One region of the Ruegeria sp. AO1 genome, then DNA from elsewhere that is predicted to be linked to it. Evidence: riboswitches for the same ligand, from Rfam matches in the RefSeq annotation. Region 1 holds a riboswitch; each other region holds the start of a gene.

Region 1 (4,207 bases):
CCGCCGTGCCTATCCGCTGATGAAGGACAATGGCGGCTCGCTGTTGACGCTGACCTATCAAGGCTCGAATCGTGTGGTTCCGAATTACAACGTGATGGGCGTTGCCAAAGCCGCGCTGGAATCGGCGACACGCTATCTGGCCAATGATCTCGGCCCCGAAGGCATCCGCGTGAACGCAATCTCGCCCGGTCCGATGAAGACGCTGGCCGGTGCTGCAATTGGCGGAGCGCGCAAGACCTACAAGTTCTGCGACCAGAACGCGCCGATGCGCTCGAACGCTACTCTGGAGGCCGTTGGTGGCACAGCGGTTTACCTGACCTCGGACGCGGGGGCTTGCACCTCGGGTGAGATCATCCGGGTGGACGGCGGTTTCCACGTGCTTGGAATGCCACAGCCGGATTTCATGTGACCACATCTTTCCCAGACGCCGCCAAGATTTGACCATCTTTCGGCGTCACGGATATGGGCATGAGCAAAACTGACCAGATCCTTGCCAGCAATACGCGTGGCACCCAGACCAAACGGAAAACGGGGTTCCTGAGCCCCCGCGCCCGTGTTCTGCTTTTGACGCTGACCACATTGCTGGTCTTGTTCGTGTTCCTCACGCAACCGCAGGTCCGCGCAGCGCTTGACGGGCTTTGGGGCTAATCCCCCAACCCTTCAGTTCACTGAGACAACCTCGATATCGAAAACCAGGTCCTGACCAGCCAGCGGGTGATTGGCGTCCAGCGTCACCGTGGCCTCGTTCGCTTCGACAACCGTAACAGGCAGCGCCTGACCGTCGGGGGTCTGCATCTGCAACTGGGTTCCAGGCTCTAGCGGGATGTCATCCGGAATACCCTCACGCGGGATGTCCTGCCGCATCGCCGGGTTGATCGGGCCATAAGCGTCGACACAGGCAATCTCGACCCGTTTCTTGTCGCCAACCGCCAGTCCTGGCATGGCACTGTCGAGGCCGGGGATGATCTGGCCCGAACCGACAACGAACTCCAGCGGATCGCGCCCGTCCGAGCTGTCAAAGACGGTGTCGTCCAGCAGCGTGCCGGTATAGTGGATGCGAACTGTGTCGCCTTGTTTGATCTCAGACATTGGGCCTCCGGGGCTTGTGGGGAATTGGGCGCCGAACACAAGCGCGCTACGCCGGAGTCTGACGCGGCGCAGGATGCATGCATCTGATTCTGATGTCCAGATTGCGTTGTAAGCGCGCGCATTCTCTTGTCGTCGCTTGCAAGCACGTCTTCGCTAAAAACAATACCCGGCTGGCAGAACAAGAACACCCGATCCTATCGACAGGATGTTATCGCTAAGGGTTGAAATAGAGATTGACCGGTAGTGGGAATCTCTGTCATCAGCGTCCTCATGTCCGGTTCCGGGTTCGCCCGGAGAAAAGGGAATGCGGTGCGGGGAATTCTGTTCCACCCAATGCCGCAACTGCCCCCGCAACTGTAGGCGGTGAGCAGGGCTGACACGCCACTGGGTTTCACCCGGGAAGGCCAGCCCCATGCTTTGACCCGCAAGTCAGGAGACCTGCCGGATTTGCACCCTCGGTAGGGGTGTGTCACCGATGCCGGGGTGTGCATTGGGCCGGTGCCCTCGTTTAGGGCTGATGGCTCCGTTCTCCCCGATGTCAAATAACAAAACGTGCCGGGGTTGGCACGAAGGGACGAGGGAAAGACCTTGTGAAGAAACTATTTTGCACGGCTACGGCTGCGCTGGCACTTCCAGCCATGGCGCATGCGCATTTTTTGCTGGAATACACCACGGACACGCTGATCGAGGCACCGGGCAATGTGCCGGTCAAGCTGATCTTCTGGCACCCGTTTGAGAACGGCCATGTCATGGATCTGGACAAGCCGCAGGAATTCTATGTGATCCACAATGGCGAAAAGACCGACCTGCTGGACACGCTGGAGCCCATCCGGTTTTCGAGCCCCGAAAACGAAGGCGCGGCCTTTCAGGGAACTGTTCCGGTCAAGCGTTCGGGCGACTACGTGATGGTCACTGTGCCTCAGCCCTATTACGAAGAGGCCGAGGACATCTATATCCAACAGATCACCAAGGCGTTCCTGAACCGCAACGAACTGCCGACCGACTGGATGAACCCCGCAGGTCTGGCGACCGAGATCGTGCCGCTGAACAAGCCCTACAACATCATCGCAGGCTCAACCTTCACTGGTCAGGTTCTGGCGAATGGCGAACCGGTTGCTGGCGCTGAGATCGAGATCGAGTACATGGCCGCCAAACCCAGCTTTGACAGCCAAGCCTCCTCCGAGCCGACCGTTTCGCCGATGCCGGGTGGCGCCGTTGTCGCCATTTCCGACGCCAATGGCTATTTCTCCTTCGGTGTCCCGAAAGCTGGCTACTGGGGCTTTGCTGCCCTCGGCGCTGGTCCTGAAACCGAACATGAAGGCAAAGAGTTGAGCCAAGACGCGGTGATCTGGATCCGCGCCTGGGACATGGAGTAACCCCAGATGCACATCGTCGACGGAGCCCTGTCCAACCCGGTCGTCATCGGCGGCGCTATTGCCGCCGCTGGTGGGGTGGCCATGGGCCTCAGGTCGCTGGATCTGGACCGTATCCCCACGGCTGGGGTGCTGGCGGCCAGTTTCTTTGTGGCCTCGCTGATCCACGTGCCGATCGGGCCGTCGTCGGTGCATCTGATCCTCAACGGTCTGGCCGGGCTTCTGCTCGGCTGGGCCGCCTTCCCGGCCCTGTTTGTGGGTCTGCTACTGCAAGCCGTTTTCTTTGGCTTCGGCGGGCTGACGGTGCTGGGGATCAATACGCTCAACATCGCCTGTCCGGCCGTTCTGGCGGGGCTATTGTTCCGACCCCTGATCGGACGCGGTTCGCCTGTTCATGGCGCGATCTGGGGCGGCATAGGCGGGGCCTTTGCCATTGCGGCCACCACTGTCATGGTGGGCATCTCACTGGCCCTGTCAGGGGACGAGTTCCTGCCCGCCGCCAAGCTGGTCTTCTTTGCCCATATCCCCGTGATGGTCATCGAGGCCGTTCTGACCGGATTTGCCGTCCTTCTGGCGCGAAAGGTCAAACCCGAGTTGTTTCTGACAAGGCCCGCCACATGAGACAGCTTGCCTTCATCTTGGCCCTATGCACGGCCCCTCTGCCCGCGCTGGCCCATAAGGTGATTGCCGGGGTCTTTGCATCCGGCGATGCGATCGAAGGGGAAATCGGCTTCTCCAACGGCACCATGGCGACCGATACCGAGGTTGTCGTGACCGATCCCAATGGGGTCGAGCTGGGCCGAGCCACGACCGATGCAGACGGGTTCTTCATCTACACGCCCACCACTGCCGTCGCCCATACCTTCTTTGCCGACCTTGGCGCCGGTCACGTGGCCGAGGTGACGATGCCCGCCGAGGACGTCGCCAAGATCATGGGCGTCGCCGTTCAGAACACGCCTGCAGCGTCGCCTACACCAACTCCCGCCTCAGAGGGCGTCACAGTGGCCTCCCTCAGCGATGAGGAACGTCAAGCCATCGCGGCAGCCGTGCGTGACGAAATACGCCCGCTGCGCCGGGAAATCGCCGCCTATCGCGAACATAACGACCTCCAGACCATTCTCGGCGGCATCGGATACATCTTTGGCCTGTTCGGGCTGGGCTTCTACCTCGCAGCGCGGAGGAAACTGGCAGGCTGATGGCACACGTACTGGGACCACAGGAACGGACGCTGGCCGAGGCTGGCACGGTCGGCCAACGGGGGTTGATCACCTCGCTTGATCCGCGTGTGCGCATCGTCATGTCCACTGTCTTTGCGGTCGTTGTGGTCTCCTTATCGTCCCTGCCCGCCCTTACGGCGGCGCTGATGGTCGCGCTGTCTCTGCTGGTGATATCCCGGCTACCTTGGCGCAAAACGCTCAAGCGGATGGCGATGATGGACAGTTTCATCATCTTCATGCTGGTCCTTTTGCCCTTCACCATGCCCGGGGACCCGATGTTTACCATCTCGGGGTTTCCGGCCAGCTGGCAGGGGTTCTGGAAAGCCCTGGAAATCGCGCTGACCGCAAATGCCGTGATTCTGGCCCTGATGGTTCTGGTCGGCACGATGGAACCTGTCACCTTGGGCCACGCCCTGCACCGGCTCCGCTGCCCGGAAACACTGGTGCATCTTCTGATGTTCACCATCCGCTACATCGACGTCCTGCATGAGGAATACCAACGCCTCCGCGCAGCCATGAAGGTCCGAA
Region 2 (4,207 bases), 2.1 Mb from region 1:
GTCAGGCGGATCACAGCCATTTCGGCAGCCATCATGGCGTTGGGGGCGGCTGAAACTTCCTCAAGCGCTTTCAACAGCATCTGCCACATCCGAGTCAGTACCCGCATGGGAAGGGCCTCAGCCATCTGCTGGCCCCGGGCGCGTTCATCCGGGGAAACAGTAGGGTCTTCGGCTGCGTCCGGAGTGATCTTCACGACCGAAACCCAATGAGTGATTTCGGCCAGATCACGCAGCACGGCTAGTGGATCAGCCCCTTCGGCATATTGGCCACCAAGCTCGGTCAGCGCCCCTGCCGCATCGCCCCGCAGGACCATGTCCATGAGGTCCAGAACCCGGCCACGATCCGCCAGGCCTAGCATCGCGCGTACCTGATCTGCCGTCGTCTCTCCGGCCCCGTGCGAGATCGCCTGATCGAGCAATGAGGTCGCGTCGCGAGCAGATCCCTCGGCAGCACGGGTGATCAGCGCCAAGGCGTCTTCGGCAATCTCAGCACTCTCCGCCGAGGCGATCTTGCGCAGCAGGCCGATCATATCCTCGGGTTCGATCCGGCGCAGGTCGAAGCGCTGGCAGCGCGACAGAACCGTGACGGGAACCTTGCGAATTTCGGTTGTGGCGAAGATGAACTTCACATGCGCCGGCGGCTCCTCGAGCGTCTTGAGCAGCGCGTTGAAGGCGCTGGTCGACAGCATGTGGACTTCATCGATGATGTAGATCTTGTAGCGGGCCGAGGCAGCGCGGTAGCGGACACTGTCGATGATCTCGCGAATATCATTGACGCCGGTGCGGCTGGCGGCGTCCATCTCCATCACGTCGACATGGCGACCTTCCATGATGGCAACGCAGTGTTCACATTGGCCGCAAGGTTCGGTCGTGGGGCCGCCATTTCCGTCCGGTCCGATACAGTTCATGCCTTTCGCAATGATCCGCGCGGTCGTGGTTTTGCCGGTTCCACGAATGCCCGTCATGACAAAGGCTTGCGCGATGCGGTCCGCCTCGAACGCGTTTTTCAGCGTGCGGACCATCGCATCTTGACCCACCAGATCGGCAAAGGTTTCCGGGCGATATTTGCGGGCGAGAACCTGATAGGCGGGGCTGTCTGAGTCGGTCATGTCTGCTCTGGCGGATTCGGGACGTCACCGCAGCGTAGAGGCCTGCGCCGCCCGCGTCCACATGAGTTGAAGAACGATTTTGTTTTGGAAACCGGCGCGTCAGGGGTACACTCTGCGGATTGTGACTCAAGCCTAGAGCGTTTCGGGTTTAACTTGAGACACGAATACCCTGCCACGCCTGCGGCGTTCTCGGGACATTCGTGTCGCAGGGTGATTCAGATAAAACCCGAAACGCATTAAAGTCAGGATCAACGCTTCCGGGGGGATGCTGTCATGACGAATTTGGTCATTCATGCTTTGCAAGTGGGCGGGGGCACACTTGCCCTGACGTCGATGCCGGGAAAGGGCGGCGACTATGCAGGCGACCTTGAAACGATCGGAGATTGGAAGCCGGGCCTCGTGTTGTCGATGACAACCGAGGCCGAGCTGGTCCAGTTCGGAGCCCGCGATTTTGGCCGCGACGTTCAGGGTCGCGCCAGCCGCTGGGTGCACTTGCCGATTCAGGATTTCGGCGTGCCACCGTCAGAGGTTGATGCGCAATGGCCCGATGTCAGTGCCGCGGCGCGTCAGGCTTTGTCTGGCGGAGGGCGCGTGCTTGTCCATTGTCAGGGCGGATGCGGTCGCTCTGGCATGGTTGTGCTGAGATTGATGATCGAATGCGGTGAGGCTCCAATCCAAGCGCTGGACCGGTTGCGCAAGCTGCGCCCCTGCGCAGTCGAAACCGATGCGCAGAAGCACTGGGCCATCTTGCCCGCCCGAGTTTTGGCGGATTCTTAAGCCGACAGTTGCAGTTCCGCCGGGGCCGGTTTGCGCGGCGCAATCACTGATGCCTCGAGCATGGCGCAGGGCAGGGATGTCATCGCTGCGCTAGGCAGGCTGCTCGTTTCGGTTCCGAACATAAGGTCGGCGTAGCGATGGAGGGTCTCGCTGTCGGCATTAGGGTCCGCTCCGCAATAGACCCGCACCCGAGACTGGCTGGCCCGAAACCGGGCGTGGCAGCCGTCCGTGCAATGGGTCAGGTCGCTGCTGCCTTCGATTGCGAAATCCGATGTGGTCGCCGGACCGGCTTGGTCCAGTGCGTCAACCATCGAACGCGCCAGCCGTGCCAATGCAGGGCAAGTCTTGCCGGTATGTTGGCAGATGGTTGCTGAGAACCTATGTGTCTTCGTCTTCCAGATCATCCTGCGCCCTCCGCGCGGTGGACTGGTGCTGGGATCAGGTGGGGCAGATAGGGTCTGTCACGGCCTGCCCGGACACCCCGCCCGAGTTTGGGTTATGTTGACGATGGCAGGTCTCCTGACTTGCGGGTCACTGCTCTGCCGACCTTCCCGGCCTTTCGGCCAGTGGCTTTTCGACATCGCTCACCGCTTACAGTTGCGGGGGCAGTCGCGGACTTGGTTTGACCCGATCAAGCCGGGGAAAACCGCACCGTGTTCCCTTTTCATCCCGACGTCTTGTGAAAGCCGAGAACCATCGAACCATCGCTAGCGTTCATAACCATTCTGAGTCAAGTTGAACTTTCTGCGTTGCGGAAAGCCGAGCCGCGAAGTGGACGCGTGGTCAAGCGGGATCGCAGTTGACTTGCATGGGCTGTCTGGGGTCAAGTTGCAATATGAACTCATCAGTTCAGTTTTCCGCCGAGGATACCCATGTTGGATTCAAACCATACAGTGCTGATCGAAGATGTTCAGATCCCGGTGGGGGATGGCGCCCTGTCCGGGCGGATCTACCGGCCCGTGGCGCAGCCCGAAACCGTAGTGGTGGTCAACAGCGCGACGGGAGTTCTGCGTGACTACTACAAGCATTTCGCACAGTGGTTGGCGTCGGATCGGGATATCGCCTGTCTGATCTATGACTACCGGGAATTCGGTCATTCGAAATCGGGGCCACAGCGTCGGTCGAAGATCTCGATGGCGGATTGGGCGTTGCAGGACATGCCCGCCGCGCGGGCCGAGATGCGCCGACGGTTCCCGCTGTCGCAGCAATGGTCTGTTGGTCATTCGCTTGGAGGGATGCTGGGGCCAGTGCAGCCGGATATCGACAAGATTGATCGCATGATCTGCGTCTGTTCTGGCCTTGTGAAGTTGGGCGATCATCCTTGGCCGTACCGCGCTCTGGCCGGGTTGTTCTGGTATGGGCATGTGCCTCTGGTCGTGAGCGGCCTGGGGTATTTGCCGGGCAAGGCACTTGGGTTTGGAACAGACCTACCGCCTAAGGTCTATTGGCAATGGCGCAAATGGTGCACCGCGCCGCAAAGCTATCTGCCCGAGATCGGAGACACACTGCCGCAAGCTACGTGGCAGGATGCTGACGTTCCCGTCGACCTTTTTGCCTTCACAGATGATGAGATGGTCCCAGAAGCTGCCGTTTGGCGGTTGGCCGAGCTTTATGGTCCAAAAGCACGCCGTCACCTGTTGTCACCGGAAGAGTTTGGTGTTCGGGAGATCGGCCATATCGGTGTGTTTGCCCGCCGAAATGCGGTGCTCTGGCCACGATTGATCGCTTGATGGGGGGCGCCGGCGGACCGACGCCCCTTTTTCAGCCCGTGTTTCAATTGCCGCGCCGCGCGGATTTTCCGTGCATCGCAGATCGGACCATCTTGCCGAAAGCCTTGTCGCGTGCCCGCGCCTCGGCCACGGTCTCAGAGTTGCGCTGATCCTCGCGCCTCAGCTTGCGCCAGCGTTCCAACCGATCTGCATCCAGTGTGCCTGCTTCAATCGCCGCCTGCACAGCGCAACCGGGCTCGGCCTCATGCTGGCAATCCGAGAACCGGCAGGTTTGGGCCAGCTCCAGAATGTCCGAGAACACTTCGTCCACCCCGTCCTGCGCGTCGAGCAGGCGCAGGGCGCGCATGCCGGGGGTGTCGACCAGCCAACCGCCATTTTGCATCGGATGTAAGGCGCGAGACGTCGTGGTGTGGCGGCCTCGCGCATCATCCTCGCGGATTGCCGCAGTTGCCTGATCCTGACCGGTCATTCCGTTGGCGAGCGTTGTTTTGCCAACCCCGGATGACCCGACCAAAGCCGCTGTCTGACTCGCCGGACACCATGCCAGAACCTGCTGCAGGTCTAACGCGTCATGCGCGTTGACCGTCAGGA
Region 3 (4,207 bases), 1.8 Mb from region 1:
CTGCGTTCGAGCATGAGTTCCAGCTGAAAGATCCGCCAAGCCAGGCCAACGAAGCCTATGGTCACCGGGGCTTTGGCCTGCAGCGTGATCTGTGCGAGACCTTGATCAACGCGATTTGTCAGGTCGGTTTGAAGCCGGATTCGATCATGAAGGAATATGGGCCAAACCAATATGAGGTCGTCATCGGTCCTGAACTGGGGGTACGCGCAGCGGACGCGGCCATCATGGTACGCGAACTGACCTATGCGACTGCACAGGCCTATGGCGAGCGGGCGACCTATACCCCTATTCGTGATGTCGCGAGCGTTGGGAATGGGGTCCATATCCATATGAGCTTTGTTGACGATAGAGGCGCGCCGCTGACCTACGCCGAAGACGGGCCCTGCGGTATGTCGGACCTGACGAGTGCCTTCGCTGCTGGAGTTTTGAAATATCTGGATGCAATCCTGGCCCTGACTGCGCCTTCGGTGATCTCGTATGAGCGCCTGACACCGCATCGTTGGTCTGCGGCTTTCAACAATCTGGGTTTCCGCGATCGCGAGGCTTCCTTGCGGATTTGTCCTGTAACTGCAAAAGACCCGGCCTCGATCACGGGGCAGTTCAACATCGAATACCGCGCGGCGGATGCTGCAGCTTCGCCTCATCTGGCGCTTGCGGCGGTTGTCATGGCTGGGGCGCAAGGGATCGAAGAGGGGCTACCCGCGCCCATTCCAACCGAGGAAGATCTTTCGCTGTTGGACGTCGCAGAACTGAACCAAAGGGGGCTGGTGCGCTTGCCTCAGACCTTGGAAGACGCGCTAGACCGGTTCGTTTCCAACCCGGTTGTCACCGGTTGGTTCCCCAAAGGCTTCGCTGAGGTGTATCAAGCGCACAAGCAATCCGAGATCGCGACAACCGAACATCTGGACACAGACGCACGCTGCCGATTGTACGAAGAAACATATTGACCTGAGCGGCTGGTCTTGCCGAAGCTCGCCAAATGCGACATCTGGGGCGTCGGTCGGGTAGTTTCGCGCCGTATGACGCGGCGCAGGCTGTTTAGCTCAGGATAGGGATGGATCATGGACCGTTCAGAAACCGATGCCATCTTGAATGTGCATAGGCTGGCTTTTGGCGAAGCAGAAGGTGACGAAATCGCTCAACTCGCCGAAGATCTCCTTGAGTATCCGGAAACGATTTCAATCAGCGTAAGGCGTGAGGGGCAGATCGCGGGCAATGTCATGTTCACCCCGTTTGTCTTCCAGGATCACCCGGACGTTAAATGCTGTCTTCTGGCGCCCTGCGGTGTCTCGCCCGAGCATCAAGGTCTCGGTGTTGGCAGAGAGATGATGGAGACGAGCATCAACCACTTGAGATCCGTTGGAACAGACGCTGTCTTCGTGTTGGGCGTTCCGACTTTCTATCCCCGATTTGGGTTTGTCCCTACCGACAAAGAGACGCCATATCCGGACCTTCTGACGATCCCCGAGGCATGGATGGCGCTAGAGCTTACCGCAGGATATGTTGAAAAGCTGGGGGGCAAGACACTTGCGATTGCGCCCTTTATGCACTCGCATTTGTGGGACACATCGCAGCACGGGTGAATTCCGTTTTTTTGTTCTTGTCTCAAAACGCAGCCCTGTTTCAGGTTTCCATTTTTGCAGACCATGTCTGTTTTGTTTCTGGAAATGTCGCAAGGCTTTCAGCCACGAGTCCTTCTCCGAGTAGGTTGCGCGTGTGAGGTGCTGCTGTCTGATTCTCAGGTGGCAGAGAATTGGGAAGCCGGTGCAATTCCGGCGCTGCCCCCGCAACGGTAAGAAAGGTCAGGTTCGACAGGTGACCACTGGGACGAGGATCCCGGGAAGGTGTCGAAACCGGGCGTAAGCCCCTTTCAAGTCCGGAAACCAGCCTTGCATATATGTCAAACCGCGGGTGGCGGTGGGGGCACAGGTTTCGGACGTGATCCTCGCGCGGCTCCGGAATGGCCTCTGATGTCATCTGCCCAAGCGAAGCCGCGGGGCGCGGCAGGAGAGCCAGAAGTGAGCAACGTTCAAAGCCTGTTGGCGCGTCGAAACCCGGCCTATGCCCTTGAACAGGCATTCTATACAGATCCAGAGGTCTTTCAGACCGACCTTGAAGTCATCCACTACCGGGACTGGCTGTTCGCCATTCCGGCATGTGAGCTGGTGAAAACAGGCGACTATGTGACCTACAATGTAGGCGCATATCGCGTGATCATCGTGCGCGGTGCGGACAACCAGATCCGGGCCTTCCACAACACCTGCCGCCATCGCGGGTCGATCATCTGCAAAGCGGCCAAGGGGAACTCGCCCAAACTGGTTTGCCCCTATCACCAGTGGACCTATGAGCTTGATGGTTCATTGCTGTGGGCCCGCGACATGGGGCCGGATTTCGACCCCAAACAACACGGGCTGAAAACCGTTCACTGCCGGGAATTGGCCGGGCTGGTCTATATCTGTCTTGCAGATGAAGCGCCTGATTTCGACACATTCGCCAACAAGGCGCGTCCCTATCTGGAGTCGCATGATCTGAGCAACGCCAAGGTCGCTTTTGAAAGCACGATCATCGAGAACGGCAACTGGAAGCTCGTTTGGGAAAACAACCGCGAGTGCTATCACTGCGGCGGCAACCACCCTTCGCTGTGCCGGACCTTCCCTGATGATCCCTCGGTGACCGGTATCGAAGGGGGTGAAACCCCGGCCTTCATGCAAACTCACTTCGACCGGTGTGAGGCCGCAGGCATGCCGTCTCAGTTCTATCTGCATGATGACGGGCAATACCGTCTGGCGCGGATGCCGCTGAAGGAAGGGGCGGAAAGCTATACTCTGGACGGCAAATCCGCTGTACGCCGCTTTCTGGGCCGTTCGCCCTTTGCGGATGCGGGGACGTTGTTGAAGTTCCACTATCCCAGCACATGGAACCACTTCCTGGCTGATCATTCGATTGTTTTCCGCGTCACTCCGGTCAGCCCGACCGAGACCGAAGTCACCACGAAATGGCTGGTCAACAAGGATGCGGTTGAAGGGGTCGACTATGACGTCAAGCGCCTGACCGAAGTTTGGATGGCCACCAATGACGAAGATCGCCGCGTGGTAGAAGACAACCAGATGGGCATCAACAGCCCGGCCTATGTGCCGGGGCCGTATTCGGGGATCCAGGAATCCGGTGTTCTGCAATTCACCGATTGGTATTGCAGCACCCTGGCGCGCCACCTGGCACCTAACACGATGGCGGCGGAGTGACGGAGATGAAAGATCTGAACGCTGTTGCCTCGATCTGGCAGGATGACGAGACGCTGGAATGCGTCTCGGTCGTGCCCGAAACGCCAAACACCGCGAGCTTTACGTTTCGCGCCCCTTCGGGGGCGTTGTTTGCCTACCATCCGGGTCAGTTCCTGACGCTGGAAATTCCGGCACCGGGGCAGCCGGGGGGCGTTGTGCATCGGACCTATACGATCTCGTCATCCCCATCGCGTCCACGGTCCATCACGATCACGGCTAAGGCGCAGCCGGACAGTATCGGCACGCGTTGGATGCTGGACAATCTGCAGCCGGGTATGCGGATGCGGGCGATTGGCCCGGCGGGTCTGTTCACCAATGCTGAAAGCGTTGCCCCCAAATATCTGTTCATCTCGGCGGGCTCGGGCATCACGCCGATGATGTCCATGACGACCTGTATGTGGGATGAAGGCCGCGATCTGGATGTCGTCTTCATCAACTGCGCCAAGCGTCCGTCCGAGATCATCTTCCGCCAACGGTTGGAGCAGATGGCAAGCCGGACGCCGGGTCTGGATCTGAAGTTTGTTGTGGAGAAAGCGGATCGCTACAGTCCCTGGACCGGCTACCAGGGTCAGTTCAACCAGCTGATGTTGGGCCTGATGGCCCCAGACTATCTGGATCGCGAGGTCTATTGCTGCGGTCCGGAGCCGTTCATGCAAGCTGTTAGGGACGCTCTGTCGGGTCTTGGCTTTGACATGGACAACTACCATCAGGAGAGCTTTGGTGCCCCGGTTGAGACCGAAGCAGATCAACCCGATCTGTACGACGTCATCCCCGACGATGACAGCGCCGCCGAGATCGTTTTTGCGAGTTCGGGCGTCACTGCCAAGGTTGCCGAGACGGATACGGTTCTGGCTGCGGCACGCGCGGTCGGGTTGAACATTGCCTCGGGCTGTACGTTTGGCGTTTGCGGCACCTGTAAGGTCAAA
Region 4 (4,207 bases), 1.6 Mb from region 1:
GGCCCTGATCCACATGCTCGGTGGCCGCGGCATATGTGTCGATCAGCGCCTCGGGGCCGATCTCATAGGCGTCGCGGTAGTATTCGAGGTTGTCATTGTTCATGAAAGCCGCCGGATAGTAGACGCGGCCGATCTTGCCCTCTTTACGGATTTCGATCTTCGAGACGATGGGATGGATCGAAGAGGTCGAATTGTTGATATAGCTGATCGAGCCGGTCGGCGGCACCGCCTGAAGGTTGCGGTTATAAAGGCCGTGTTTCATCACATCTGCCTTCAACGCTGCCCAGTCGTCGCTTGTGGGCAGGGTCATGCCATCGAACAGAGCCTTCACCCGCTCGCTTTCGGGCAGCCAGTCACGGGTGGTGTATTTGTCGAAAAAGGTGCCCGAGGCGTAGTCGGAGTTCTCGAACCCCTTGAATGATGCGTTGCGTTCCTGCGCCAGATCGCAAGAGGTGCGGATCGCGTGATACGCCACGGTTGCGAAGTACACGGATGTGAACTCGACCCCCTCAGGCGAGCCATAGTGGATATGTTCGCGGGCAAGGAACCCGTGCAGGTTCATCTGCCCCAGACCAATTGCGTGGCTTTCATCATTGCCTCGACGTACCGACGGCACCGAGTCGATTGCTGACATTTCGGACACCGCCGTCAGCGCGCGGATCGCAGCGCCGACAGTACGGCCCAGATCACCGCCATCCATCGTCTTGGCAATGTTCAGCGAGCCGAGGTTGCAAGAGATATCCGTGCCGAGATGCGCATAGCTGAGGTCATCGTTGAATTCCGACGCCTCATTGACCTGCAAAATCTCGGAGCACAGGTTTGACATGTTGATCCGGCCCGCAATGGGGTTCATCCGGTTCACCGTGTCTTCGAACATCACGTAGGGATAGCCGGATTCGAACTGGATCTCGGCAATGGTCTGGAAGAATTCACGCGCATTGACCTTGGATTTCCGGATGCGCTTGTCATCGACCATCTCGTGATATTTCTCGGTCACCGAGATTTCCGAGAACGGCACGCCATAGACCTTTTCCACGTCATGGGGCGAGAACAGATACATATCGGCGTTTTTCTTCGCCAGCTCGAAAGTGATGTCAGGGATCACCACGCCAAGGCTCAGCGTTTTGATACGGATCTTCTCATCCGCGTTTTCGCGCTTGGTGTCGAGGAAGCGCATGATGTCCGGGTGGTGCGCGTTCAGATACACCGCACCCGCACCTTGCCGCGCGCCAAGCTGATTGGCGTAGGAGAAGCTGTCCTCCAGCAGTTTCATCACCGGGATCACGCCCGAGGATTGGTTCTCAATGCCCTTAATCGGCGCGCCGTGCTCGCGGATGTTGGTCAGGAGCAGCGCCACACCTCCGCCGCGCTTAGACAGTTGCAGGGCCGAGTTGATGCCGCGCCCGATGCTTTCCATGTTGTCCTCAAGCCGCAGCAGGAAGCACGAGATCAGCTCGCCGCGTGAGGCTTTGCCCGCGTTCAGGAAGGTAGGCGTGGCGGGTTGGAAGCGACCGTCGAGGATTTCCTCCATGAAGGACAGGGCCAGCGCCTCATCGCCGCGCGCCAGCGCCAGCGCGGTCATGACGACGCGGTCCTCATAGCGTTCCAGGAACCGCTGCCCGTCACGGGTTTTCAGCGTGTATGAGGTGTAATACTTAAATGCGCCTAGAAAGGTCGGGAACCGAAATTTCTTGGCATAGGCCGCATCCCAGATCTTGCGCATGAAGTTCTTGGAATACTGGTCCAGAACGGCCTCTTCGTAGTAGCCTTCGGACACCAAATACCCGAGCTTTTCATCCAGCGAGTGGAAGAACACAGTGTTCTGGTTGACGTGCTGCAGGAAATACTGCCGCGCGGCCATACGGTCGGCATCGAAGCGGATCTTACCCTCACCATCGTAGAGGTTCAGCATCGCGTTCAATGCGTGATAGTCCTGCTCGTTTACGCTGCTGTCGAGCATAGGTGTCTCCCTAGTTTTTCCAGCCCGGCGCGGACGCGGGCGATGTCGGTCTCTGTTCCGGCCAACTCAAACGTGTAGAGCAGCGGTACGTTGCATTTCTGGGCGATGATGCGACCGGCCAAAGCGTAGGTCGCACCAAAATTACGATTGCCTGTGCCGATCACTCCAACGATCCCGGCGCGTCTGTCCGGGTCGTTCAGGAACCGGATCACCTGTTTCGGAACCGCCCCGCGTCCTTCGCCATCTGCATAGGTGGGGCTGATCAGCACATAGGGGTGTCCGGCGTCGGGCAGCGGGTCCATTCCATTCGGAATGCGGAAAGAGGTCAGGCCCAGCCGCGAGACAAAGCGGTGGGTGTTTCCGGATTTCGATGAAAAATAGACCAGCGCCGGGATCGGCGCGGCCATGGATCAGGCCAGTTGGGCGATCATGTCCGGGCGGAACCCCGACCAGTGATCACTGCCCGCCACAACGACAGGAGCCTGACGATAACCCAGCTCGGTCACGTGGGTCATGGCGCTGTCGTCCTGGGTCAGGTCGATGACGTCATATGTGATGCCTTTTGCATCCAGCGCGCGGGTGGTGGCGGTGCATTGTACGCATGCGGGTTTGGAATATACGGTAATGCTCATGTCGTCCTCTGTCCTTTTAATGAATGCCGAGGACGCTGCGGGCAAAATGACCCCTGAACACGCCCCCGAACCCTCCGTTCGCGGTTCTCTTTCTTTGCTTGCGGCAGGTCTCCTGGCTCGCGGATTGACGTTCGGACTGACCTTCCCAAAAGCACGCTTTCAGTGGCGTATTCAGCCGAACTCTCCGCTTACAGTTGCGGGGGCAGCGCCGGTTTTTCACCGGTTTCCCTCTTAGCTTTCAACAGGAATCGAAAGAACCGAAGCAACACCATATTGGGGTTGGTGGTGGCGTGTTGTCAATATATGGTGTGGCGAAGAAAATAAATTTCTTCGCTTGCACAACCTGCCGCGTGCGCTAAGGCGGTTTACTTTTTCCGCTTGGGCATCGCGTTGCCACCCTTCATCGCAGCCGCACGTGCGCGGTTTTTCTTGCTGCTTGGCTTGCCTTTGGGCGGAGGCGGGCCTTTCGGACGGCGCGCAGGTTTCTTGTGCTGATCGCCCGAGGGGGCCTCATCCCGTTTGGGCCGCGTCTCTAGCTTGGGTTTCTCGGCAGGTTTGCGGCGTGGTTTTGCGGGCTGAGGCTCAGCCGCGCGGGCCGGGCGTTCGCGGCGCTTCTTGCCTTTGAAGTCGCGCTTGGGACCTTTGCGGCCACCACCGGAAAGGGCGGGCGGTGCGTCCAGTTGCACCAGGGTCTTGGTACCTTCGACCGTCATCTCGGGGCCAATGGCCTTCAGGAAACCTTCAACGCTGCTTTCGCGAATCTCGATATAGCTTTCGGTGTCAGCAATGCGGATCGCACCGATATCGGTCTTGGTGATCTTCCCCGCCTTGCACAACATGGGCAGCAGATAGCGGGGTGAGGCGTTTTCGTTGTGACCCTCCGACAGCGAAAACCACACGCTTGGGCCGAAGGGAACGTTCGGCTTTGGCGCGGTATCTTGTGCGTCGCTCAGTTCCTCCGGGGCGGAGTGTTTGCGCCCGTATTGACGCAGATAGGCCGCCGCCAGTTGCTGCGGTGAAAAGCGCGAGACCAGATCGTCGACGAGCGCACTTTCGCCCTCGGTCACATCCACGGTCCAGTCGTCCGAGCTGAACATCCGCTGCATGTCCTGCGCCTGAACCTCATCGGCCGAGGGCGCAGACCCCCAATCGGCAGTCAGCTTGGCGAATTTCAGCAGGCGTTGCGCCTTTTTGAACGACGCGGGCGGCACGATCAGCGCGCTGACGCCTTTCCGTCCGGCGCGTCCGGTTCGGCCCGAGCGGTGCAACAGCGTTTCATGGCTGTTCGGCAGTTCTGAATGGATCACCAGATCAAGGTTCGGCAGGTCGATCCCGCGCGCGGCTACATCGGTCGCCACACAAACGCGGGCGCGCCCGTCGCGCATGGCTTGCAGCGCGTTCGAACGTTCGCTCTGCGTCAGCTCTCCGGACAGGGCCACGACCGAGAATCCACGATTCGACAGCCGCGCCGTTAGGCGGCTGACCATGGCGCGGGTGTTGCAAAAGATGATGGCGTTGGGGGCCTCATAGAAGCGCAGCACGTTGATTATTGCATTCTCGCCATCTCGCGGGGCCACATTCATTGCGCGGTATTCGATATCGGCATGTTGGGTGC

Evidence for each region. Region 1 has a riboswitch for cobalamin ahead of ACR3FB_RS12615 (DUF4198 domain-containing protein). Riboswitches for the same ligand answer to the same signal wherever they lie in the genome.
Region 2: another riboswitch for cobalamin. It lies ahead of ACR3FB_RS02210 (hypothetical protein); the one in region 1 lies ahead of ACR3FB_RS12615 (DUF4198 domain-containing protein).
Region 3: another riboswitch for cobalamin. It lies ahead of ACR3FB_RS03630 (aromatic ring-hydroxylating oxygenase subunit alpha); the one in region 1 lies ahead of ACR3FB_RS12615 (DUF4198 domain-containing protein).
Region 4: another riboswitch for cobalamin. It lies ahead of nrdH (glutaredoxin-like protein NrdH); the one in region 1 lies ahead of ACR3FB_RS12615 (DUF4198 domain-containing protein).

The regions. Positions count from the first base shown of each region.
Region 1 covers NZ_JBQFJC010000001.1:2,555,426-2,559,632, forward strand. Annotated here, with positions in the region: gene ACR3FB_RS12600 (enoyl-ACP reductase FabI) at 1-409, shown strand, start outside; gene ACR3FB_RS12605 (hypothetical protein) at 469-648, shown strand; gene ACR3FB_RS12610 (FKBP-type peptidyl-prolyl cis-trans isomerase) at 661-1,089, opposite strand; cobalamin riboswitch at 1,348-1,549, shown strand; gene ACR3FB_RS12615 (DUF4198 domain-containing protein) at 1,680-2,465, shown strand; gene cbiM (cobalt transporter CbiM) at 2,472-3,083, shown strand; gene ACR3FB_RS12625 (cobalt ABC transporter permease) at 3,080-3,658, shown strand; gene cbiQ (cobalt ECF transporter T component CbiQ) at 3,658-4,207, shown strand, end outside.
Region 2 covers NZ_JBQFJC010000001.1:445,047-449,253, forward strand. Annotated here, with positions in the region: gene ACR3FB_RS02200 (DNA polymerase III subunit gamma/tau) at 1-1,109, opposite strand, end outside; gene ACR3FB_RS02205 (protein-tyrosine phosphatase family protein) at 1,383-1,886, shown strand; gene ACR3FB_RS02210 (hypothetical protein) at 1,883-2,290, opposite strand; cobalamin riboswitch at 2,379-2,598, opposite strand; gene ACR3FB_RS02215 (alpha/beta hydrolase family protein) at 2,759-3,616, shown strand; gene rsgA (ribosome small subunit-dependent GTPase A) at 3,660-4,207, opposite strand, start outside.
Region 3 covers NZ_JBQFJC010000001.1:755,968-760,174, forward strand. Annotated here, with positions in the region: gene ACR3FB_RS03620 (type I glutamate--ammonia ligase) at 1-947, shown strand, start outside; gene ACR3FB_RS03625 (GNAT family N-acetyltransferase) at 1,062-1,583, shown strand; cobalamin riboswitch at 1,703-1,906, shown strand; gene ACR3FB_RS03630 (aromatic ring-hydroxylating oxygenase subunit alpha) at 1,971-3,242, shown strand; gene ACR3FB_RS03635 (FAD-binding oxidoreductase) at 3,248-4,207, shown strand, end outside.
Region 4 covers NZ_JBQFJC010000001.1:909,500-913,706, forward strand. Annotated here, with positions in the region: gene nrdE (class 1b ribonucleoside-diphosphate reductase subunit alpha) at 1-1,960, opposite strand, end outside; gene nrdI (class Ib ribonucleoside-diphosphate reductase assembly flavoprotein NrdI) at 1,942-2,355, opposite strand; gene nrdH (glutaredoxin-like protein NrdH) at 2,371-2,592, opposite strand; cobalamin riboswitch at 2,678-2,869, opposite strand; gene ACR3FB_RS04440 (DEAD/DEAH box helicase) at 2,958-4,207, opposite strand, start outside.